Regions from separate parts of the Alicyclobacillus tolerans genome, predicted to be linked through region 1. Evidence: riboswitches for the same ligand, from Rfam matches in the RefSeq annotation. Region 1 holds a riboswitch; the other holds the start of a gene.
The links. Region 1 has a riboswitch for ZMP and ZTP ahead of ACOJUR_RS14340 (bifunctional 5,10-methylenetetrahydrofolate dehydrogenase/5,10-methenyltetrahydrofolate cyclohydrolase). Riboswitches for the same ligand answer to the same signal wherever they lie in the genome.
Positions count from the first base shown of each region.

Region 2: it holds a riboswitch for ZMP and ZTP, as region 1 does, so the genes downstream of both, serA (phosphoglycerate dehydrogenase) here and ACOJUR_RS14340 (bifunctional 5,10-methylenetetrahydrofolate dehydrogenase/5,10-methenyltetrahydrofolate cyclohydrolase) in region 1, are expected to answer to the same signal.

Region 1 covers NZ_JBMGNK010000002.1:2,792,670-2,805,248, reverse strand. The annotation lists gene ACOJUR_RS14365 (phosphatidylglycerophosphatase A family protein) at 1-453, shown strand, start outside; gene ACOJUR_RS14360 (glutamate decarboxylase) at 557-751, shown strand; gene accD (acetyl-CoA carboxylase, carboxyltransferase subunit beta) at 767-1,675, shown strand; gene ACOJUR_RS14350 (acetyl-CoA carboxylase carboxyltransferase subunit alpha) at 1,659-2,612, shown strand; gene pyk (pyruvate kinase) at 2,919-4,673, shown strand; gene ACOJUR_RS14340 (bifunctional 5,10-methylenetetrahydrofolate dehydrogenase/5,10-methenyltetrahydrofolate cyclohydrolase) at 4,727-5,593, opposite strand; ZMP/ZTP riboswitch at 5,669-5,756, opposite strand; gene ACOJUR_RS14335 (HNH endonuclease) at 5,825-6,385, opposite strand; gene ACOJUR_RS14330 (NAD(P)-dependent oxidoreductase) at 6,576-7,484, shown strand; gene trpS (tryptophan--tRNA ligase) at 7,503-8,492, shown strand; gene icd (NADP-dependent isocitrate dehydrogenase) at 8,576-9,871, shown strand; gene mdh (malate dehydrogenase) at 9,972-10,913, shown strand; gene polA (DNA polymerase I) at 11,083-12,579, shown strand, end outside.
Region 2 covers NZ_JBMGNK010000002.1:1,326,622-1,339,200, forward strand. The annotation lists gene ACOJUR_RS06560 (argininosuccinate synthase) at 1-1,160, shown strand, start outside; gene argH (argininosuccinate lyase) at 1,157-2,536, shown strand; gene ACOJUR_RS06570 (aspartate kinase) at 2,617-3,870, shown strand; gene fdhF (formate dehydrogenase subunit alpha) at 4,031-6,976, shown strand; gene ACOJUR_RS06580 (helical membrane plugin domain-containing protein) at 7,183-7,875, shown strand; gene fdhD (formate dehydrogenase accessory sulfurtransferase FdhD) at 7,878-8,711, shown strand; ZMP/ZTP riboswitch at 8,781-8,860, shown strand; gene serA (phosphoglycerate dehydrogenase) at 8,934-10,517, shown strand; gene serC (3-phosphoserine/phosphohydroxythreonine transaminase) at 10,531-11,616, shown strand; gene ACOJUR_RS06600 (HAD family hydrolase) at 11,630-12,579, shown strand, end outside.

The DNA.
Region 1 (12,579 bases):
CGCCGCCATGTGGAATTGACCGATATTGCCCATATTGTGTTGGAGTTACAGCGTCCGTACTATTCTGACCTGACGCTTGACTATTGTTTGGAGAGTGTTCATCGTGTCTTGGATAAGCGGGAAGTGCAGCACGCTCTCTATACAGGAATAGCACTTGATGAACTGGCGGAGCAGAAATTGCTGCCAGAGCCGCTGCAAAGCATCATGGAAAAAGATGAGCCTCTTTACGGCGTCGATGAAATTCTTGCGCTCAGTGTGACCAATGTTTACGGGAGTATAGGTTTGACCAATTTTGGATATCTCGATAAAACAAAAATTGGGATTTTGGGGTACCTGAATAATCACGCGTCGGAAATTCACGTATTTTTGGACGATCTCGTGGCTAGTGTAGCAGCGGCTGCGGCAGCTCGAATTGCTCATCAGCATCACGCTTCTTCTTATAAAGATGAATAAAATGACTGATAACAATCAAGGTGTGGCGTCCGCAGACAGGCATGGTATACTAAACATAATTTCAAAAAGAGGAACGTGGGCGATAGAAATGGGGCGATTGTGAATGTGGACTGTAATTTACATCGCCCAGTCTGCCAAGCAGGCTGAATGGGTGAAAGAAAAATTGACTCAGGAAGGTTTTCTCGCCAAAATTCGTGCAGCCCACATGGCCAAGCAACAATACGAAATTTTGATACCTGAAACGGAATTGGAAGAGGTAAAGGAAGTTCTTCATGATATCCTTCACTCTTCTTTGTGATGCAGAGGTGACGGAGTGCTTAAAGATTTATTTGTAAAGAAGCGGCATTATGCAACGCTGCCTAGCGCTGTTAAATCGTCAGAACGAGATCAGAAAAGTCAGTCTGTTCCTGAAAAAGATATTCCTAAAGGATTGGTGGAGAAATGCGACGGCTGTGGCGCTTTGTTGCTTGGCAAGGAGCTGCAGAAGCATGATTTCACCTGCCCTCATTGTGATTATCATTTCACGCTTGGGGCTGACCGCCGTATCCGTTTGACGCTGGACGAGGGCAGCTTTGAAGAGTGGGATGCTTCGTTGACTTCAGTCAACCCACTACATTTTCCCGATTACGACAAAAAATTAGCCAAAGCACAAGAGATGACCGGCATGCGCGAAGGCGTGGTCACAGGACGCGGGACCATTGCTGGGATTCCACTCGCTATGGGCGTGATGGACTCGCGTTTTATTATGGGTAGCATGGGTTCTGCGGTCGGAGAAAAGCTGACACGAATGATGGAACGCGCTTTAGCGGAACGTCTGCCAGTGGTACTCTTTACGGCTTCTGGCGGTGCTCGCATGCAAGAGGGCATTTTGTCGCTGATGCAAATGGCCAAAACCAGTGTTGCGTTGGAGCGTTTGCATGAAGAACAGCTTCTTTTTGTCACTGTTATCACGCATCCTACTACAGGTGGCGTAAGTGCGTCGTTTGCCTCGTTAGGTGATATTATCCTGGCAGAGCCGCGAGCTCTCTTTGGTTTTGCGGGGCGGCGCGTGATTGAACAGACCATCCGACAGAAGTTGCCAGACGATTTTCAAACGGCGGAATTCATGCTCAAACATGGCATGATTGACGAAGTTGTACATCGTAAGGAACTGGTCCATACTTTAGCCAATATTTTGACAATCCATAGCGCGAAGGGGTGGAAGCATGGCAACGGGACTTGATTTCGAGCAACCCATTCGCGATTTGGAAAGCAAAATTAAAGAACTTCGTTCTTTTGCGGAGAGCCATCAAGTGGATTTGTCTGATGAAATTCGCACGCTTGAACAGCGTCTGCAATCACTGGAGGATTCGCTATACAGTAATCTTACTCCTTGGCAACGAGTGCAGATTGCTCGCCAATCGGGGCGCCCAACCACTTTGGAATATGTGCGTGGGATCTGTGAGACGTTTGTAGAGTTGCATGGTGACCGCAACTTTCGGGACGATCCGGCTGTAGTTGGCGGTATTGGCATGTTGCAAGGACAACCTATCACATGGATTGGTCATCAACGTGGTCGAGATACCAAGGAGAATCTCTATCGAAATTTTGGTATGGCGCATCCTGAAGGATACCGCAAGGCGTTGCGACTTATGCGTCAGGCAGAAAAATTTGGTCGGCCAGTGGTATTTTTTATCGATACTATGGGTGCTTATCCTGGTAGTTCTGCTGAAGAACGGGGGCAAAGTGAGGCTATTGCAACCAATTTGCGGGCAATGGCCGGCCTCAAAACACCTACCATCAGTGTGGTCACTGGTGAAGGTGCGAGCGGAGGAGCACTCGGCATTGGCGTGACCGATCGAATTTATGCCTTAGAGTATTCTTGGTACTCTGTCATCGCTCCTGAATCAGCAGCTGCTATTCTCTGGCGCGACAGTACTTACGCCGAAAAAGCGGCTGAGGTCATGCGCATTACAGCGCAAGATTTAGTCGATTTGCGAATTGCTGATGAATTAATACCAGAACCACGAGGCGGTGCCCAGAAAGATCCAAATTGGATGATCTCTAAAGTAGGAGAAAAAATAGTAGCAGGATTGAAAGAACTTTTGCAAATTCCTATTGAACAACTGTTGGATGAGAGGTACCATAAGTACAGGGATATGGGATCTTTCTCGGAATAACAGAACTGGATTGAACGGAAGCGGCGATGTCCACCGGACTGGTGGGCATTCCGTTTGCCCAGCGTGAATGTCATAGGAAATGAGAAAGACTACATGGAGAATGCGTGCTCCAAGAGCGTACATAGAGAGCAGCCGTCGTTGAGTGGATAAGACTGTTTCTCTATTTAGGGACAAAAAATGTCCATGTATGACAAAATAAGTCCAGCGCATTGCTTTTGTGTCTCTTGATTTCTTTTGCTTTGTGTATGGAAACTGATTGAAATCGCCAAAGATGAGGAACGATATCCTCGGAAGGAACGGTGAATCATGCGAAAAACCAAAATCGTTTGTACCATTGGGCCTGCCAGTGAATCACCCGAAATCCTGCGTCAATTGATGCGCGCAGGCATGGACGTTGCCCGTCTCAATTTCTCCCATGGTTCCTATGAGGAGCATGCTGAGCGTATCCGTCGTATTCGTGAAGCGGCTGCGGATGTAGGTAAGCATGTAGCCATTTTGTTGGATGTCAAAGGTCCGAAGATTCGGACAGGGAAAATTGCGGGTGGACAAGTTGAACTGCTTGACGGAAAGTTGGTCACCTTGACCATCCAGCCTCTTGCAGAGGGAACGGCAGAACGCGTATGGATTTCCTATGAAGGACTTGTGGAAGACGTCTATCCAGGGGCTCCTATTCGTATTGATGATGGCTTGATTGGGTTGAAAGTGGTTGAAGTCAAAGGTCAGGACATTGTCTGCATAGTAACCAATGGCGGTATACTGAAAGACAATAAAGGAATTAATGTACCTGGTGTGACACTGCGTATTCCTGGTGTTACTGAGAAGGACAAGGCAGATATTCGCTTTGGTATTGACCAAGGTGTCGATATGTTTGCTGCTTCCTTTGTACGTAAAGCCGGAGATATTTTGGAAGTGCGCAGAATTCTCGAAGAACGCCATTACGAAGCAGATATTATTGCTAAGATTGAAACGGTGGAAGGTCTCGAACGGTTGGATGAAATTGTCGAAGTTACAGATGGTGTCATGGTGGCCCGTGGCGATCTTGGTGTAGAAATTGCGACAGAAGATGTGCCGCTGGCTCAAAAACGCATTATCTCGCTTTGTAACCAGTGGGGAAAACCTGTTATCACTGCAACGCAAATGCTCGATTCGATGCAGCGTAATCCTCGTCCAACTCGTGCGGAAGCCAGCGATGTGGCCAACGCTATTTTGGATGGCACAGATGCTATCATGCTCTCGGGCGAAACGGCTGCAGGCCGCTATCCCCTGGAATCGGTGCAAACCATGGCGCAGATTGCTGAGCGTGCTGAAGAGGCCATTTTAAAGCGTGAAGTGGTCTATCATCATCATACGGAAGTTGAACGGAAGGTGCCGGATGCGATTTCTCATGCGGCTAAAGAAATGGCTTCCGAATTGGATGTGGCTGCTATTGTCACCGCAACGACTTCCGGACATACAGCGCGACATATTGCCAAACATCGTCCGCTTAAGACCATTGTAGCTGCAACTCCGGATGCGAGGGTGGCACGTCGTTTAATGCTTTCCTGGGGTGTCTGTCCAGTTGTGGTACCTATGGCTTCCACGACAGACGATGTACTGGAAACCGCAGTAGAAGGTGCTCTCGATGCAGGTTATGTGCAGCATGGAGATATGGTGATTATTCTGGCAGGTGTTCCTGTCGGTATCCGTGGAACCACCAATTTACTAAAAGTGCACACTATAGGAGAAATTTTAGTTCGTGGTAAGGGAATTGGACAACATGCTGTGAGTGGACGTGCAGTAGTGTCTAAGAAAAATCAAGATATTCTGGAACGTGTTCAAGAAGGGGATATTCTTGTCACGAATTGCACCGATGCTGACATTATGCCTGCGATTGAGAGAGCTGGAGGAATGATTGTTGAAGAAGGTGGATTGACTTCTCACGCTGCAGTTGTGGCCATATCCCTCGGCAAGCCAGTAGTAGTCGGAGCTTCGGAAGCCACGGAGCGTGTGGAAGATGGTGCATTGGTTACGGTCGATCCGGTTCGAGGTTTGATTTATCGTGGTCGAGCGCAAGTGCTGTAAAATAGTTCAGCGGATGGGTAAATAAAAATCATGAGGATGGCGCTTGGCCATCCTCATGAAGTAGGATGTACCATCAACGAATATTGATACTCAACAGCTTCTAATAAATTCGCGAATATTTGCATTGTAGTTACGCTGCCTACTCCTCCGGGAGTGGGAGTGAGGGCATGAACCACTTCTGCCACTTCCGGCGCGGTATCGCCTGCGATTTGCCCGTTTTTATCCTGATTGATACCTGCATCAATGATAATAAGTCCTGGATGACACATTTCGGGCTGAATTAGACCTGCCTTCCCGACTGCAATAAAGGCAATTTCAGCGCGTTGCAAGTGCTCGCCAATATCTCGTGTTTCTGCATGACAAGCGGTTACAGTAGCTCCTCGGCGAATGAGTTGATGTAAAAGAGGCATACCGACCGTTCTCCCACATCCAACTAACGTAACGTTTCGTTTACGCAATGGAACTCCGTAATGATCGAGCATTTTCAAACAAGCGAGAGGAGTAGCTGGATAAATCCCTGGTGTACCGAGCATATTGGCTAGTGCGTTTTTTTCTGTCAAACCGTCAATATCCTTAAACGGATCGATCTCCTGTAAAATTCTCCATGATTCTAAATGATGAGGGAGCGGTAACTCAAGAATGATGCCATGAATGGTATGATCTTGATTCCATGCATGAATCTGTTCTATGACGCGTTGTTCCGTAACGCGTGCGGGAAAGATATGCAACATGCATTCAATGCCGAGCTTCTCTGCCATGCGGACTTTAGAACGAGCGTAACAGAGAGATGCGGCGTCTCCTTCGACTAAAGCAGCCACCATTTTTACCTGTATATGTCGATGAGAGAGGGAATTCACCTGCTCTCTAATTTGTTGTTTCATTTGATCTGCCACTGGTTTGCCATAGAGCAAGTGGGCCATGAGATCATCAACCTCCTATGCATAGGCTGTCCCAATGACGAAAAAAAACCGTCTGGGCGCCGTCTTTGTTTTTCGAGACGTTGCCCAGGCGGTCGGCAAAAGGCAGCAATCGTGCGCAGTCCCCCGTGGTTTTCCACGTTATCCGCCAGTTCTGCGCGCAGCCTGTTTCATTCACTGTAACAGTGTAAGTCTAACGCGATGGAGTACTTTCGTGCAACTGTTTGTCAACTTCTATCTGTTACGTTCGTTTGAATTTTCACCATGATATTGAAACCTAACTGCCTCTCGATAAAGTGCGAGAATATGTTTGCGCCGAACGGTTTGCCCAGTAGCCTCACAATGAGCCAGAAATTCTGGAATGTCCATATTTTTTCTCTCTTGGTTGCACGCTAAACAGGCACACATCAAATTTTTGGGATGAAATCGCCCACCTTTAGACTCAGGAATGATGTGATCCATTGTTGTGGCAGGTGCTCCGCACCATACGCAACGGCCACTGTCGCGGCGCAGAACCGTTTCTCGATATTTCTTTTTGCTCATAGCGGAAAAACGTAGGCGAATTGTTCTTTCATTGACCCAAAACGCATTTCCGTAGCGTACTTCTTCCTGTGCGCGCTCTTTGGTACAGGGAGTGAGCAGGGCACCCGAACCATCTAATACACGTACCACGCTACCCTCGTTCAGTTGGTGTCCGCAATGAGGGCAGGCCCCGTTATGACTCTCCATACTGGATATGGTAAATAATCCGTTGCAACGAGGACATCTCCCCTCTGCATGACGTTTTCTGCCCACATGCTCACCTCACTGACTAGAAAGTTCAAGGATGTTGTCATCAAATCATCGATTCCGTAAGTTCTCTGAATTCTATTGTGACAAATTTTGATTCGTAATGCGACTGGCTCACTGTGCGCTTGGTAAGAAGCTGAAAAGAGCTATACTGATGAGAGTGGTGAACATCAATCTCTATGGTGGGTGGAAAATAATGAGAATTGGATTTCTCGGCACAGGAACTATGGGCTTGCCCATGGCGGAAAACTTGCTACGTGCAGGATATAGTGTTACAGCATATAATCGATCTCCTGAAAAAGTTCAACCCTTGCTGCAAATGGGCGGAAAACAGGCTCAGAATATAGCTGAAGCCGTACGTAACCAAGATGTAGTTATCAGCATGCTTTCTGATGACAGCGCCGTACGAGAAGTCTATTTAGGAAATGGTGGTGTGGCTGAGAACGCGAAACATTCTTTTGTGGCTATTGATATGAGTACCGTTTCGCCGGGAACAGCTCTGGAAGTGCAGAAAAATATGAACCAATTAGGCATTGCGATGCTGGATGCCCCCGTTTCAGGAAGTGCAGGTGCAGCCAAAGAAGCGAAGTTACTCGTCTTGGCAGGTGGTCCGTTGGAAACGTATGAAATCACGCGTCCGATTCTGGCGGCTATGAGTCAGGCGCAATTTTATTTCGGACCTGGCGGTAACGGCGCCAAGGCAAAATTGGTTGTCAATCTACTTCTTGCCTTGACAATGCAAGGAATCTCTGAAGCGCTTGTCCTTGCAGAAACGTTAGGCTTGTCTCGCTCCAATGTTCTCGATATGCTTTCCCAGTCGTCTGTTGCATCACCTTTTCTTGGAATTAAAAAGCAGATGTTGATTGATGAATCTTTTCCACCAGCATTTGCACTGAAGTACATGCGTAAAGACTTGAATTTGATTCTCCAGGCAGCGACTGAGAGAGAAGCAGTACTTCCGGCCACGTCAGCAGCTTTCGCGAGCTATACGTCAGCGATGCACAATGGTTTTGCGGAAGACGATTTGGCAGCTGTTATGATGGAACTTTTAAGGCAATCAGGGTATACTGGCGCGAAGGATTCATCTTTCAACTTAGGTTTGTAGGGCAAGGAGGAAGAATTCATGCAAAGAGTGTTTTCCGGCATTCAGCCGTCAGGAACCATTACCATAGGAAATTACCTAGGCGCTATACGCAATTTTGTCCAATTGCAACATACAGCTGAATGTCTCTTCTGTGTTGTAGATATGCATGCAATTACTGTGCCGCAAGATCCACAGCAACTCTATCAGAGAACGCGCGAATTGGCCGCTTTGTATTTGGCGTGTGGCATTGATCCACAAAAGGCAATCTTGTTTGTTCAATCACATGTGCCTGCTCATGCTGAACTGGGGTGGCTTTTGCAGTGCATGATTTATTATGGCGAACTTGGACGCATGACGCAGTTCAAAGATAAATCAGAACAAAAAGATGTAGTTACAGCAGGTCTATTCACTTACCCGGCATTGATGGCTGCTGATATTTTGCTGTATCAAACCACTCTTGTCCCTGTTGGCGAAGATCAAAAACAACATCTTGAACTGACTCGCGATGTAGCCATTCGTTTCAACCGTCGTTATGGAGAAACGTTTATCGTTCCTGAGGCAATGATCCCTAAAATGGGTGGAAGAATTATGAGTTTGGAAAATCCTTTGAAAAAAATGAGCAAGAGTGATGAAAGTCCCAATGCAACGCTCTATTTGCTCGATCCGCCAGAAGTCCTACGGAAAAAAATTAGTCGCGCTGTCACAGACTCGGGACGCGAGGTCCGATACAATGAAGAAGAAAAACCAGCAGTATCCAATTTGATGACGATTTACGCGCTTTGTACAGGCAAGAGTCTGCAAGAAGTAGAGGAAGAGTTTGCAGGTCAAGGGTATGGGCCTTTTAAACAAGCTATCGCTGATGCGGTTGTATCCGTGTTTGAACCCATTCAGCAACGCTATCACGAATGGCTCGAATCTCCAGATTTAGAAAAGACACTTGCAGATGGGGCTGAAAAAGCTGAGAAACTGGCTTCTGTGACACTGGAGCAGGTCAAAGAACAAATTGGGTTTCTGCCGCGCAGAGCGTAAAAGATCATTCTTTGGTTTTTGGTTTTTCGTTAGCAATTATGCTAAGATGTGGCGTGGAACCTGATACATAAGGAGGCACCCTCATGGCGCAATTCAAAGCGTTTTCAGGCCCGACAGAAGGAGAACCGATTACTCTTCAAAACGGGCAGCTTCATGTTCCTCATCATCCTATTATTCCTTTTATTGAAGGCGACGGCACAGGTCCGGATATCTGGCGCGCATCGCAGCGTGTTTTTGATGCCGCTGTTCAAAAAGCGTATGGTGGCCAGCGGAAAATTGCGTGGTTTGAAGTTTATGCTGGCGAGAAGGCGTTCAATCAGTTTCAGGAATGGTTGCCAGAAGATACATTGAAGGCTCTTTCGGAGTATATTGTCTCCATCAAGGGACCACTGACCACACCCGTAGGGGGAGGCATTCGCTCGTTAAACGTAGCGTTGCGTCAAGAACTTGATTTATACGTATGCCAGCGTCCAGTTCGCTATTTCAAAGGCGTTCCCTCTCCGGTCAAACGTCCAGACTTGGTAGATATGGTTATTTTCCGTGAAAACTCGGAAGATATATACGCAGGTGTAGAATGGCAAGAAGGTACTCCTGAAGTGAAAAAGGTCATACAGTTCTTGCGTCAGGAGATGGGCGTGAAGAAGATACGCTTCCCAGAAACGTCCGGCATAGGCATCAAACCAGTTTCCAAAGAGGGTACAGAACGTTTGGTACGTTCAGCGATTCAATATGCGTTACAACATAAACGCAAGAGCGTCACATTGGTTCACAAGGGAAATATAATGAAGTTCACAGAGGGAGCCTTCAAAACTTGGGGTTACGAACTTGCCGAGCGTGAGTTTGCAGACCAAACGTTTACATGGGCTATGTATGATCGCATTAAAGAAAAAGATGGACAGGCCGCGGCTGACAAGGCTCAGGATGAAGCGCTCAAGTTAGGCAAAATTATTGTTAAAGATGTCATCGCAGATGCATTCTTGCAACAAATTTTATTGCGTCCAGCGGAGTATGACGTCATTGCTACACTGAATTTAAATGGTGATTACATTTCTGATGCCTTAGCAGCACAAGTAGGTGGCATTGGCATAGCACCGGGAGCGAATATCAATTATGAGTCCGGACACGCAGTATTTGAGGCGACACATGGTACAGCGCCAAAGTATGCCAATCTGGATAAAGTCAATCCGGGTTCTGTGATCTTGTCTGGTGTGATGATGTTTGAATATATGGGGTGGCAGGAAGTAGCGGACTCCATTATTCAGGCGTTGGAAAAGACTATTGAATCGAAAGTCGTAACTTATGACTTTGCCAGACTGATGGAAGGCGCTACTGAAGTAAAAACTTCTGGGTTTGCCGACGCAGTCATTGCGAATCTATAAGACATTGACGTGCCGCTTGGCGCGTCCTTTTCTTATTGACGTAAACATCAATCTGGTTTGCGAAGAATAGATAGTCAGAAGAGAAAGGTGGGTTATGACTATGATGAAGCGCAAAAAGGTATCTGTGATTGGGGCAGGACTAACAGGTGCTACAACAGCTTTCATGATTGCCTCCAAAGAATTAGCCGATATAGTGCTCTTGGACATCCCACAGATGGAAAACCCAACTAAAGGTAAAGCTTTAGATATGCAAGAAGCTATGCCTGTTATCGGATCGGACGTAACGGTAATAGGTACGGCAAACTATGAGGATACCAAAGATTCCGACTTGGTCATCATTACAGCTGGACTGCCGCGCCGACCTGGTATGAGCCGTGATGATTTGGTTTCCACCAATGCCGGAATTGTCAAATCGGTGACAGAGCAAGTGGTGAAGTATTCACCTGATTGCATTTTGATGGTGCTATCCAATCCTGTCGATGCCATGACCTATGTGGCCTATAAAACGTCCAAATTCCCTAAAAATCGAGTCATTGGTCAGGCGGGCGTCTTGGATACGGCACGTTTTAACACATTCGTTGCCATGGAACTTGGTGTGTCTGTGGAAGATGTGCGGGGATTTGTTGTAGGTGTCCATGGTGATGATATGGTTCCATTGGTTCGTTATTCCACAGTAGGCGGAGTGCCACTCACACAATTGCTTTCCAAAGAGCGCATTGATGCCATCGTTGAACGTACAGCGAAAGGCGGAGGAGAAATTGGGGCTCTAATGGGCAATGCAAGTGCCTACTACGCTCCTGGTGCGTCGTTAACAGAAATGGCGGAATCCATTTTAAAAGATAAGCGTCGCATTCTTCATTCTATTGTGCTTCTCGAAGGTGAGTATGGGCAAGAGAATATGTTTCTCAGTGTGCCCACGATTCTTGGTGGCAACGGTGTTGAGAAAATTATAGAAGTGGAACTTACGCAAGAAGAACGTGACGCTGTACAGCGTTCGGCTAATTCAGTGCGTCGTGTCATCAGTGTTGTAGACAATATGTAGGCAAACTGGTTTAAACAAAGCTGTTCATCATCACAACAGGTAGGCCTGAATGGCACTGCCTGTTGCTTTTTTATCTAAAGGTAGGAATGACCTGGAGCTAGCTATGCTACAATGACTAGCGAGTGAAGCTTGTCTTCGCAAGGCGAAGATAGGAAGTAGAGGTGCATATATGGTTGAACGAAACCCTCTTTTGGTAATTGTTGATGGAAACAGTATTGCATATCGAGCTTTTTTTGCGCTGCCTCCTTTAACGGATCCACAGGGACGACCCTCACAGGCAGTTTACGGATTCGCCATGATGCTGTTGCGATTACTGGAACAAAAAAAACCGACACATATGGCTGTCGCTTTTGATAAAGGCAAACAAACATTCCGTCATGAGTGGTATACAGATTATAAAGGCACAAGAGAAAAAACCCCCGATGATTTGGTGCAACAATTCCCATATATAAGAGAATTGCTTGAGGCATTTTCAATACCCTATTTTGAAATAGATCAATACGAAGCAGATGATATTATTGGCACATTATCTCGGCAAGCGGAAGAGGAAGGTTTGCCGACTTTGATTGTTTCGGGTGATAAAGATCTCTTGCAACTGGTGACTCCTACAGTAAGGGCTGCCTTAACCAAAAAAGGGGTTACAGATATGGATGAGTATGACGAAGATGCCGTTTATAATCGATTTCAACTATCACCTAAGCAAATCGTTGATTTGAAAGGATTGATGGGTGATCCGTCCGATCATATTCCTGGAGTTCCGGGTGTTGGAGAAAAAACCGCCATCAAGTTATTACAAACTTATGAAACGGTAGAAAATGTTCTTCTCAATAAGGAAGAAGTCTCGGGAAACAAATTGCGTGAACGATTAACTGAGCATGCAGAACAGGCTCTGCTTTCCAAACGACTTGCTACGATTCATCGTCATGTGCCCTTGGACGTTCCTCTCTCTAAACTGGAGTATCCAGGTTACGACGTGCAACGGCTAAAAGAAGCGTTTCATTCCTATGGGTTTCGCTCTTTAATCGACAAAATTTCCGGGGAAATGACAACATCCACGAATCCCGACAAAAATCATGTCGAAACGAGTGAAGTCTCAGACAACTGGACCATTCAACAGATTCGTCATATCGAGACGCGTAGCGAGTGGTCCGATTTTTTGAATCAATTAGCCGATCCGTTAGGAATCCTCTTTCACTTTTCTGATAAAACAAGTGTTTCTTCGGAGATTAGCGGGGTCATGCTGGCTTCCTCCAAGTCTGCAACTTTCGTGTCATTTGAGAAAGAACTCGATATGAGCGATCTGCAGGAGTTTTTCAACGGTCCGGAAGAAAAGGTTACTTTTAATGTCAAAGAAATGGCTGTACTGTTAGATGCTCACGGTATTACACTGTATCCGGATCATAATTTTCAGGATGTTATGTTAGCTGGCTATCTTCTAAACCCATCAGAGGGAGAATTGACCCTTGAGCAATTGGCAGAGCGAGAATTATCGCTATCATTTCCAAAGAATGTGCCTGTAGAAAATGAACTTCTTTGGTTGGGACGCAGAGCGCATTCGTTGGTCGAAATGCTCAATGGGTTACTGGAAGCCTTATCTGCTCAAGAAATGGATGATTTGTATCGGAATGTAGAGATGCCACTCGCGTTTGTGCTCGCAGGCATGGAA
Region 2 (12,579 bases), 1.5 Mb from region 1:
AAGCTTTACAAGTCGGGGCGGTCAAATCGTATCGCATCGATGGTGTCAAATTGTTTGCCGAGCAGTTCATTTTGCCAGCGCTCAAAGCAGGCGCACTCTACGAAGGTAAATATCCTTTAGCTTCAGCTCTTTCGCGACCACTGATTTCTCAACTTCTGGTGGATGTGGCTGCCAAAGAAGGAGCTGTTGCTGTGGCTCATGGTTGCACGGGAAAAGGGAATGACCAGGTGCGTTTTGAAGTTTCTATTCAAGCACTCAATCCGCAACTAAAAGTTATCGCGCCTGTTCGTGAATGGGGATTTACGCGTGACGAAGAAATTCAGTTTGCTGCTGAACGAAATATTCCATTGCCGATTACCAAAGAAAATCCATTCTCGATTGATGCTAACCTGTGGGGACGGGCTATTGAGTGTGGCGTGCTGGAAGATCCTTGGGCAGAAGCGCCTGAAGATGCTTTTGCTTGGACCATACATCCCGTAAATGCCCCAGAACATCCTGTGGAATTGACCATTGGTTTCGTCGCTGGTTGTCCTGTTTCCTTAAATGGTGAAGAGATGCCTTTAGCTACACTGATTTCAAAGCTCAATCAAATAGCAGGGCAAGCTGGTGTGGGACGTATTGACTGTGTGGAAAATCGACTTGTAGGGATCAAGTCGCGTGAGGTTTATGAAGCGCCAGCAGCTGTGACATTAATTCAAGCTCACAAAGAATTGGAAGCTTTAACGCTGCCTCGTGAAGTGGCCGAATATAAAGCTCAGGTAGAACTCCAATATCACAAATTAATTTACAATGGACTTTGGTTTTCTCCGCTGAAATCAGCTCTTGATGCTTTTGTGACAGAAACTCAACGTTACGTGACTGGTGAAGTGCGAGTTGTGTTATACAAAGGTCACTTGCAAGTAACTGGCAGAAAATCACCCTATTCACTCTATTCGCATCAATTGGCCACCTATTCAGAAGGAGATATGTTCCATCATCAGGATGCGGTAGGATTTATTCAATTGTGGGGCATGCCCACGAAAGTTCAAGCCAGCATTCAAGGCAGTCAAGTTCCAGGTGTTAGTGCGGATGACATAATCGAACATATACAAGTAGCTTCAGATGAGAGTGCTTCACCAACTTTTACAGGTGAAGTCGAGGGGGAGACGGTACAGTTATGAAACTTTGGGGAGGCAGATTTACAGAAGCAACCCATCATTTAGTTGAAACTTACACAGCTAGTATTTCATTCGATAAGAGGCTGGCCGTCGCTGATGTGACGGGCAGCCTCGCCCATGTTCAGATGCTGGCCAGTGTTGGTGTTCTGACAAACTCAGAAGCAGAAACCATTCAATCCGGGTTGCACGAGATTGTCGAAGAAATCAAAACAGACAATTTTCCTTATCGAATTGAAGATGAAGACATTCATATGAATATTGAACGAAGATTGACGGAAAAAATAGGTCCTTTAGCTGGAAAACTGCATACAGCGCGCAGTCGCAATGATCAAGTAGCTCTTGATATGCATCTGTACATGCGTGAGGTGCTTCAAACCATTCTTAATGAACTTCACCTACTTATGCAGGCGCTTGTAACTACAGCAGAAGAGTACCTCGATGTGATTTTTCCCGGTTATACGCATTTGCAGAGAGCTCAGCCAGTTCTTTTCGCTCATCACTTGTTAGCGTATTTCTGGATGTTTCAACGCGATGCGCATCGTTTTCGCGATACTCTGAAACGTACGGATTGTTTACCGCTTGGTGCAGGAGCTCTGGCTGGTACTACGTTTCCTGTCAATCGCCAGCAAGTAGCAGAGATTCTTGGTTTTTCAACGGTTTATCCTAATTCTATGGATGCTGTGTCCGATCGCGATTATCTTTTGGAATTTCTTTCTCATGCAAGCATTTGTATGATGCATTTATCTCGTCTTGCTGAAGAAATGATTCTTTGGACCAGTGAGGAATTTGGTTATATTGAATTGGCCGATCGCTATTGCACAGGTTCGAGTATGATGCCCCAGAAAAAGAATCCAGACGTTCCAGAATTAGTGCGTGGTAAAACTGGGCGGGTTTATGGCCATTTGATAGGATTACTCACCGTGCTCAAAGGACTGCCACTGGCCTATAACAAGGACTTACAGGAAGACAAGGAAGGTATATTTGATACGATAGATACATTAATTCCTGCTTTGCAACTTTTTACAGGAATAATTTCAACGCTTTCAGTGCGTCGAGATCGACTTCAAAAAGCACTGTCCAGAGATTTTTCTGCCGCTACCGATGTTGCCGACGAACTGGTGCGCATGGGAATTCCCTTCCGCCAAGCTCATGCATTGGTTGGAAAATGGGTGCAGCGTGCTTTAGAACAGGGATTGACATTAGCTACATTGCCACTTGAAGAATATCAGAAAGATTGTCCTGAATTGGATGATCGCGTTTTTGAGTGGTTGGACATACGGCGCGTGGTAGAAGCAAGAACTTCCTACGGTGGAACAGCTACTGTTGCCGTCAAACAGCAGTTATTAGAAGCTAAAGCGACGCTTCAATCGTTCTTATAAGGGAAACACTCTTCACGTTGCTGTATAAAATTTTAGAATGCTGTATATTGAATAAAAAACAGAGATGGGTGTGAGAGAAGTTGCAGACGGCCCCATGTATTGTCCAGAAGTTTGGCGGTACATCTGTCGGTAATCCAGAGCGTATCCGCCATGTCGCACGTCGAGTTATGGAAGAGATAGACAAAGGGAATCGCGTTGTTGTGGTTGTCTCAGCTATGGGACACAGCACGGATGAATTGATAGAATTGGCCAAGACAATTTCTTCTCGACCGCATGGCAGAGAAATGGACGCGCTTCTTGCCACTGGTGAGCAAGTATCCGCCGCTCTCTTGGCTATGGCGCTTATTGAACTGGGTCAGCCAGCTTGTTCTTTGACAGGATGGCAAGTTGGAATCGAGACGAATCACATTTATGGATCTGCGCGTATGTTGCGAATTCGCACTGACCGTTTGCAAATGTTGCTGGATGCAGGCAAGGTTCCAGTAGTTTGTGGATTTCAAGGGGTAGTGGATGGCAACATCACCACGCTGGGCAGAGGAGGTTCAGACACAACAGCGGTGGCTTTAGCAGCAGCTCTGAAAGCTAAACGTTGTGATATTTATACAGATGTGACGGGAGTTTTTACCACAGATCCTCGCGTAGTGCCGCAAGCTCAAAAATTAAGTCAGGTATCTTATGATGAAATGCTGGAGTTAGCTGGCCTTGGTGCTCAGGTTTTGCATCCGCGTGCTGTAGAAACGGCCAAGGCGTTTGGCGTACCTCTAACTGTGCGTTCAACGTTTCAACATGAAGAAGGGACGATGGTTGTGGAGACCGTGGAGATGGTAGAAAGACAAAAGTCTGTGACGGGGATCGCTTTTGAACGAGAAGTGGCGCGTCTTGCTCTGATTGGTGTGCCCTTGCAAAAACATGGACTAGCTGTTGTTTTTGGCAAGCTTGCAGACATTGGTGTCAATGTTGACGTGATCGTTCAAAGTGTAGTTCAAGAAGAAACTGTAGACGTTTCATTTACAGTATCTGAGTCTGATGCTTTGCGTTCACTGGATGCTTTAAAAAGTTTACAGTCGGAACTGCAATTTTCGGATATTCAAATGGAGACAGGGCTCGGTAAAGTTTCCATCGTAGGCGCGGGAATGATTACTCATCCAGGCGTTGCGGCAGAAATGTTTTCTTGTTTGGCAGAATCCGGGATACCCGTTAGTATGGTATCTACTTCTGAGATGAAAATTTCCTGTATGATTCGTGGGCAACAAGTGGACACTGCAGTTACTGCCCTGCATCGTCAATTTTTAGAGGAATCTCCAACCGTAAATACTCATGTGGAGTTTGCATAAAACGCTCTTTTTTGCGATCCGATTTTATGAGTGATGAAAATTTTGGCGAATCATGTTGGAATCTCCTCTATGAAGGCATTACAATAAAATAGTGAAGTTCTTTTTGTAAGAGTCTGTAGATGATTTAGCCAATAGGAAATTGCTGCATGGAGGTGTTCGCATGACCGAGAAAACGGCAATCACTTTATCTATTGATGGTCAACAAGTTTCAGTAGATGCTGGTGAGCCCCTGCTTCACGCCATTCTTTCATCAGGTTTAGAATTGCCCCACATTTGTTACCATGAAGCGCTTGGTCCTATCCAAACATGCGATACGTGTATCGTTGAAGTGGACGGGCAACTGGTGCGCGCTTGCTCGACCTTGGCAACTGAAGGCATGAACGTCAGAACCAAAGCGGTTGCTGCCAGGTTTGCGCGTAAAGAAGCAATGGATCGTATTTTGCACAATCATGAATTATATTGCACTGTTTGCGACAACAACAATAAAAATTGTGTTGTCCACAATACCACGATGGAAATGGGTATTGATCATCAAGGCATTCCTTTTGAGCCAAAACCATACGAAAAAGATATGTCGAATCCGTTTTATCGCTACGATCCAAATCAATGTATTCTTTGCGGCCGTTGTGTGGAAGCGTGTCAGAACCTGCAGGTCAGTGAAGTGCTTTCCATTGACTGGTCACGAGAAAATCCACGTGTGATATGGGATAATGATGTACCTATTAACGAATCTTCTTGTGTGAGTTGTGGGCATTGTGTGACCGTTTGCCCCTGTAACGCACTCATGGAAAAAAACATGTTAGGTGAAGCGGGTTATTTAACAGGCATTGACGATGATACGCTAGGCCGCATGATTGATCTCACGAAGGCAGTTGAGCCGGGCTATTCGGCAATTTTTGCTATTTCCGAAATCGAAGCGACTCTTCGTGAGGAACGCATTAAGAAAACAAAGACGGTCTGTACTTACTGTGGAGTTGGTTGTTCTTTTGAAATTTGGACCAAAGGCCGCAAAGTATTGAAAGTAGAACCGCAAATGGAAGCGCCAGCCAACCAAATTTCCACTTGTGTCAAAGGTAAATTTGGCTGGGATTTTGTCAACTCTAAAGAGCGTCTTACCAAACCGCTGATTCGCCACGGCAATGAATTCCGGGAAGCTACATGGGAAGAAGCGTTAGAGTTTGCTGCAAAACGTCTCCGTGAAATCAAAGAGGCACATGGTCCTGACAGCATTGGCTATATATCTTCTTCAAAGTGCACGAATGAAGAAAATTATCTAATGCAGAAGTTTGCTCGTGCTGTTATGGGAACGAATAATATTGACAATTGTTCCCGTTACTGTCAAGCACCTGCTACCGAAGGACTTCGTAGAACCATGGGGCTTGGCGGGGATACCGGATCGATCAAAGATTTAGCTAGTGCGGATCTGGTGATTATAGTTGGTGCCAATCCTGCAGAATCTCATCCTGTACTCTCTACGCGTTTGCGTCGTGCTAAGAAGAAATATGGACAAAAGCTAATTGTTGCTGATTTGCGAAAGAATGATATGGCCAATCGGGCAGACCTTTTCTTGCACCCTCGCCCGGGCACGGATTTTGTTTGGTTGCAGGCGGTCACTAAATATTTGCTCGATCACAATTATGCTGACGCAGCATTTTTAGCCGAAAAAGTTACCGGACTGGAAGAGTACAAGCGTTCTTTGGAAGCCTATACCCTCGAATTTGCTGTTGAACAGACAGGGCTGAGTAAAGAAGAATTAATTCGCACGGCTGAGATGATTCGTGACGCAAAAAGCGTCTGTATTGCTTGGGCAATGGGAGTCACACAACATCTGGGTGGTAGTGACACTTCAACTGCAATCTGTAACTTATTGCTTGTGACCGGGAATGCGGGCCGTCCTGGAACAGGTGCTTATCCGTTGCGCGGACATAATAACGTACAAGGTGCAGGAGACTTTGGCTGCGCTCCTGCGTTTATGCCTGGTTATGAGCCGTCCAACAGCGAAGAAGTGTTGCAGAAGTATGAAAAAGCCTGGGGTGTTAAACTTCCACGCAGCAAAGGGTTAGATAACCATCAGATGGTTGAAGCGATTCATGATGGGCAACTCAAAGCTATGTATCTATTTGGTGAAGATATGGCACTGGTGGATTCCAATGCCAATTATGTACACGAAGCGTTTGAAAAGCTGGAACTCTTTATTGTTCAGGATATATTTTTTAGCAAAACCTGTCAGTATGCAGATGTTATATTTCCAGCCAGTCCTAGTTTAGAAAAAGAAGGAACTTTCACCAACACAGAACGTCGAATTCAGCGCCTCTATCAAGCATTAGAACCTCTTGGAGAGTCAAAACCAGATTGGATCATTATTCAAGAATTGGCTAACCGTTTAGGTGCTAACTGGAACTACACGCATCCACAGGAAATTTTTGAGGAAGCTGTAGCTTTGACCGATTTGATGAAAGGTGCCAACTACGAAAGGTTAGAAGGGTTCAAGAGTTTGCAATGGCCCGTTGCAGAAGATGGCACGGATTCACCAGTCCTTTACTTGGATGGTTTTCAAAAACCAGGCGGCAAAGCACAGCTTTATCCGGTCGAATGGCAGCGGCCTATGGTAGAAAATGAAGAGTTCGATCTCCATTTAAACAATGGGCGCTTGTTGGAGCATTTCCATGAGGGTAATATGACTTATCGTGTGCCGGGAATTGAAGAAAAGGTACCTACTACTTTTGTGGAAATTTCTCCAGAATTAGCGGCAGAACGAGGTATTCAGACGGGAACTTTGGTTCGACTGATTTCTCCTTATGGAAAAGTCAAAGTACGAGCAGTAGTAACAGATAGAGTAAAAGGTAAAGAATTGTATCTCCCTATGAATACACCAAAAGCCGAAGAAGCGGTAAATTACCTTACCAGCAGCTATCACGATACGATTACCCATACTCCAGCTTACAAGGAAACCAGTGTACGTATGGAAATCATCGAAAAAGATGGCGATTCTCCTATCAAACGTGGCAATTTCCGTTTGGGACATCCAAATCCGCAACCAGGTGTCAATGTGGAACAAAAATGGCAGCGTAAAGATTATCATGACTTACTTAAAGTGGGTAAATGAAGGGGGCTGCGGGGTTGAATAAACCCCGCTCGTTCTTTAAGGTCTTTTACTCTATATATTTTTGGTAATTAGCTAAGACTAAGTAAAAATCCGTGCTGAGTTAAGGATGTATTCGGGTAGTTTTTCATGTACACTAGATACGGCTGAACTGCGGCAGGCTTTTTGAGCTTGCCGTCGGTTGATTTTTAGTGGAGGGGTGCTCACATATGGCACAAGCTACAACCGCAATTGTCCGGCAAGATAATGAGTCTGAACAAAAGGAAAAAATGTTGCAAGAGTTGCAACAGGTACTGGCTGAAAATGCTGATGGTCTAAAAAGCGGAGCAGAATTGTTGCAAGAGCTGCATGAGAAAGGGCTGCTCGATTTTCTCGTAGCACTGATTAAACAAGGTAATGATGTGGTTCGAATTCTGGTTGAATTGGTGACTCGTGAGCAGTATATGAAAGGAATTCAAAAAGTTATGTCGGCTGTTGAAGGCTTTTCAGAACTGGATGGAGACAGTCTTACAGCAGCCATGAAATCATTACTGAAATTACTTCAAGAGCTTTCGGATAAAGGATTGCTTGATTTTTTGGTTGGTTTACTGGAACAAGGACAAAACATTGCTAAAGTTCTGGTGGATTTTGCTGCCCAAACAGCGCAGTCAAAATCTTTACAGTCCATCATCTCGCTTGCTTCTGAAGTTTCCAATCTTGATGGAGAAGCCCTGGGACGTACACTCAAAGGAGTCACTGCTGGGCTTTCAAAAATGGCTGAATCTGAACCCAATGGACGGCCTATGGGTATTTTCGAATTGCTTCGTATGATGAAAGATCCAGATGTAAGTGCAGCGCTACAAAGTGGATTTGCCTTTTTGAAGGGAATGGGGCAGGCTTTGCGGAAAACGGATGGTCAATAACCATGCTGGATAAAGTAGCACAACGAGGCGAGGGAAGGCAACGCCGTGCTCCTTTGCAAGCCAAAACAGTTATTCAACGTTATCATGAAGGACAGTGGACGGTTATTGAAGATTCGGTAGCTAACGAATTTGTTCTAACGATTGAAGTGGACCGTCAGGAATTTGCTACTGTCGTCTGTACGCCAGATTGCCTGGAGGATTTTGTTATAGGCTTTCTGGCGTCAGAGGGTGTGATACGTCAAGCTTCAGATGTGGATAATCTGGAAGTGAGCCTCTATCGTGGGATGGCTTGGGTACATTTGAAAGAGAAATTTCAGATGCGTCCAGAAGTTTATCGGAAACGCTACATTACTTCCTGTTGTGGGAAAAGCAGACAATCATTTTATTTTTTTAATGATGCCCAGACGGCTCATAAAATTGAAGATTCAACACGTTTAAGTGCGGGCGATATTTTGAATGTCATGGCTAAAATGGACGAGGAATCTTTTTTGTTTAAGCAAACGGGCGGTGTGCATATGGCCTTTCTAGAAATTCCAGGTCAGTGTTTCATCGCGCGTTCAGATATTGGTCGTCACAACGCTCTTGATAAAGTCTTTGGATATCTTTTACGTTGTGGATTGTCTACAATTGGTGCCAGAATGGCATTCAGTGGACGTATTTCATCAGAAGTATTATTGAAAGTATCAAAAATGGGTGTTGGCGTTGTCATATCTCACAGTGCGCCAACCCAATTGGCATTAGATTTAGCGCGTGATTTGAATATTACCGTCATAGGATTTGTCAGAAATTCATCATTTAATGTATATACACATGATTGGAGGGTGCAGATGTCTTGACGCTGCGCCATTTCTTGTCTATATTCTGAATTAAATATCAATACAGATAGGCAATAGAAAAGTATATTGTAACCTTCGCATAACTGGCGGAAGTGGGATTACCACAAGGGAGTGCGAAAGGATGTATGCCGGCCGCCTGGGCGCCTCTTGTTCAAGAGTCTGTTCAGGTGGCCTTTGCTTTACCCTTCAGCAGATAACCTAAAGAGAGTGGAGAGTGGACCCATGAAAGTTCTCGTTACAGACGGCATTTCTGAGCTTGGAGTAGAAAAATTGCAGTCTTTCCCTAATATAGAAGTTATAGTCCGTCCGGAATTGACTCCAGATGAATTGCTTGAAGAAATTGCAGATGTAGACGCCTTGCTGTTACGTTCTCAATCTAAAATTACAGAAAAAGTCCTGCAAGCTGCAGTTCAATTAAAAGTGATTGGAAGAGCTGGTGTTGGAGTCGATAATATTGACGTCACAGCCGCTACTCGTCGAGGAATCGTTGTGTTGAATGCCCCTGATGGCAATACCATTTCAGCTGCCGAACATACTTTTGCCATGTTGATTTCCCTTTCTCGCCATATTCCCCAAGCTGATGCTTCTATTCGCAGCGGCCGCTGGGACAGAAAAAAATTTATTGGCGTTGAATTGGCTGGAAAAACGCTTGCTGTTCTTGGCATGGGACGTATTGGTTCAGAAGTTGCCAAACGAGCCCTTGCTTTTCAAATGCGAGTCATAGGATACGATCCGTTTCTTACCCAGGAAAGGGCCAAAGTGTTGGGAGTGGAAGCGAAACCGCTCGAAGAGGCCATTGCAGAGGCGGATTTTATTACCGTTCATACGCCACTTACGAAAGAAACTCATCATTTGTTAAACGATGCGGCTTTTTATCGAATGAAGCGAGGAGTTCGTATTGTGAATTGTGCACGAGGCGGAATTATTGATGAACAAGCGTTATTGCGAGCTATAGAAGAAGGTATTGTAGCCGGAGCCGCCCTCGATGTATTTGAAAGAGAGCCTCTGGATGCGCATCATCCTTTGTTATCGCGATCGGACGTAGTCTTGACACCTCATCTTGGAGCCTCGACAGTAGAAGCTCAAGTTAATGTGGCCATTGATGTTGCAGAAGAGGTTGGACGTGTGTTGTCAGGGTTGCCTTTTCGAAATGCTGTCAATTTACCTTCATTGACAGCGGAGCAAAACAGAGAACTGTCACCTTATCTCGAATTGGCAGAAAAGATTGGTCTCTTTGCCACACAGTTGGTTCCTGAAGCGCCTCAATCTATTGAAATAACGTACAGTGGTGGACTTGCTCAATTAGATGTGTCATTTCTAACACGAACTCTCCTAAAAGGTCTTTTGGCTTACCATTACCAAGATGAAGTAAATTATGTCAACGCTCCAATAGTTGCTGAACAATTGCACATTCAAGTTCGTGATGTCCGTGAACCGAAGAGTAAGGTGTTCCAAAACCTCATCTCGCTGCATCTGTATTTTTCGGGTGCTCAAATCAAAGTCGCGGGAACTTTATATAACGGTTTTGGGCCTCGTATTGTGGAAGTGGATGGTTACGCAGTAGATGCGCCAGTAGAAGGCAATATGGTGTTTACGCGTCATGTTGATCAACCAGGTATGATTGGAAAAATGGGTACTCTATTGGGCGACGTTGGCATTAATATTGCCGGTATGCAAGTTGGCCGACGTGAGAGTGGTGGAGAAGCTATCATGATTCTTAGTGTAGACAAAATTGTTCCAGATTCTGTGATCCAACAGATCGGTTCTGTCAGTGGTGTTCGGGTAGCGCGTGCTATTCAACTTTGAGGGGGAATGCAGAATGAAAAGAGTGGATAATTTTGGAGCTGGCCCTGGCGCGCTGCCTACAGCAGTCCTCGAAAAAGCGAGAGACGAACTATTATCATATCAAAATAAAGGTATCTCTGTTCTAGAGATGTCTCATCGCAGTGAGATGTTTGATGAAATTCATCTTTCTGCCAAAAACCGATTACGTCGACTCATGAATATTCCAGAGGAGTATGAAATCCTCTTTTTACAAGGTGGCGCTAGCTTACAGTTTAGTATGATTCCCATGAACTTTTTGCAGAAAGGTCAAACGGCTGCATATGTTTTGACAGGAAGTTGGTCTGAGAAAGCATTGGCAGAGGCAAAAAAACTAGGAGAGACACGTATTGCGGCGAGTAGCAAGGAGGATGGCTATCGCAGTATTCCTGCAATGAACGCGATATACAGTGAAAGCAATGATGCCTATTTGCACATCACGACAAATAATACGATTTATGGAACGCAATGGCATGTGCTTCCTAGTCATTTGGACAGTCCTCTCGTTGCTGACGTGTCCAGCGATATACTGTCTCGTCCGCTGGACGTTCAATCTTTTTCTCTTTTATATGCAGGTGCTCAAAAGAATCTTGGCCCCTCTGGTTTAACAGTAGTGATTGTCAAAAAGTCTTGGGCTGAGCAAGCGAGCAAGACAGTTCCTACCATGCTCTCTTATCAAACTCATCTTCAACATGACTCTCGTTACAATACTCCACCGACTTTTGCTGTTTACTTGTTAAATCTTGTCTTGGAGTGGACGGAAGCACAAGGTGGAGTACCAGCGATGATGGAGAAAAGTCTGAGAAAATCTGGTTATCTTTATCGAGTGATTGACGAGTTTCCAGATGTATATGAAGGTCATGCTTGTCAGGAAGCACGTTCACGAATGAATGTAACTTTTCGACTGGTCAATCCGGAGAGGACGAAACAATTCCTGACTGTAGCCAACGATTATTCATTTATTGGTTTGTCTGGGCATCGTTCGGTTGGCGGTATTCGTGCCTCACTTTACAATGCAGTTTCAGAAGAATCTGCAGCTCGATTGGCAGAATTTATGCGGGATTTTGCCCAAAGTGAAAAGTAAAGGAGGCAAAATGGTGTACCGTACCCTATTGTTTGATGTGGATGGTGTCATGCTGAGTGAAGAAAGATATTTTGACGCCACAGCTTTAACAGTCATTGAACTTTGGAACCGCTCTTGTTATCTGGGGCTTTCAGCACAGCCGTTGGATTCCATTCAGGATAATCCTACAGAAACCTACATTCGAAATGCTCGGCAGTACGTTTTTGCGGACGATCGTGCTCTATTCGCTATGAAAAGCAAGGGCATTAATGCCAATTGGGATATGGTATATTTACTATTTGCTTTTGCATTAGGTCGTTTGTTGGATGAGACAGCAACTGTGACAATCTCTAAATATCAACCGTCAGAGGATATGGCAGAATATTTATGCCGGGTGGGTCATGTTTTGCAAAGTCGGGAGGGTCATCGTAATCTTCCTGATTTTCAAAAATTTGTATGTCTAGCAGAATCGGCTTCAGATAAAGCTGATTTAATGAACAAAGTCAATGAAAAACTTCGTCGTTTAGTGTCTGCGAATGAAGAAAAAATATTTTTCCAAAAACTATGGGAACTGGGCTGCCAAGTTTTTCAAACTTGGTATTTGGGACAGCAGTCAGACAGCCCACTTTCTCATGAGAAACGAGGTTTTCTTCATGATGAGGAGGCCATTGTAGATATAGAGCGTTTCCGAGCGCTTCTCATTCATTTACAGTCGTCTGGTATCGCACTCGGAATAGCTACAGGTCGTCCCGATGTAGAAACAAGAGTGCCACTTAGTCATCTGGGACTTCTTTCCTTGTTTGATAAAAAGAGAATTTCGACCGCGTCAGATGTTTTGCATACAGAGCGGCAATATCCTGAATTTGCCCCTTTATCAAAACCCCATCCTTTCAGTTATTTGCGAAGTTTACTTGCCACAGAAGATGTTGAACAAGTACTTCATACATCACTGCCGCTATCTGATCATATTGCCCGACAGGTTCT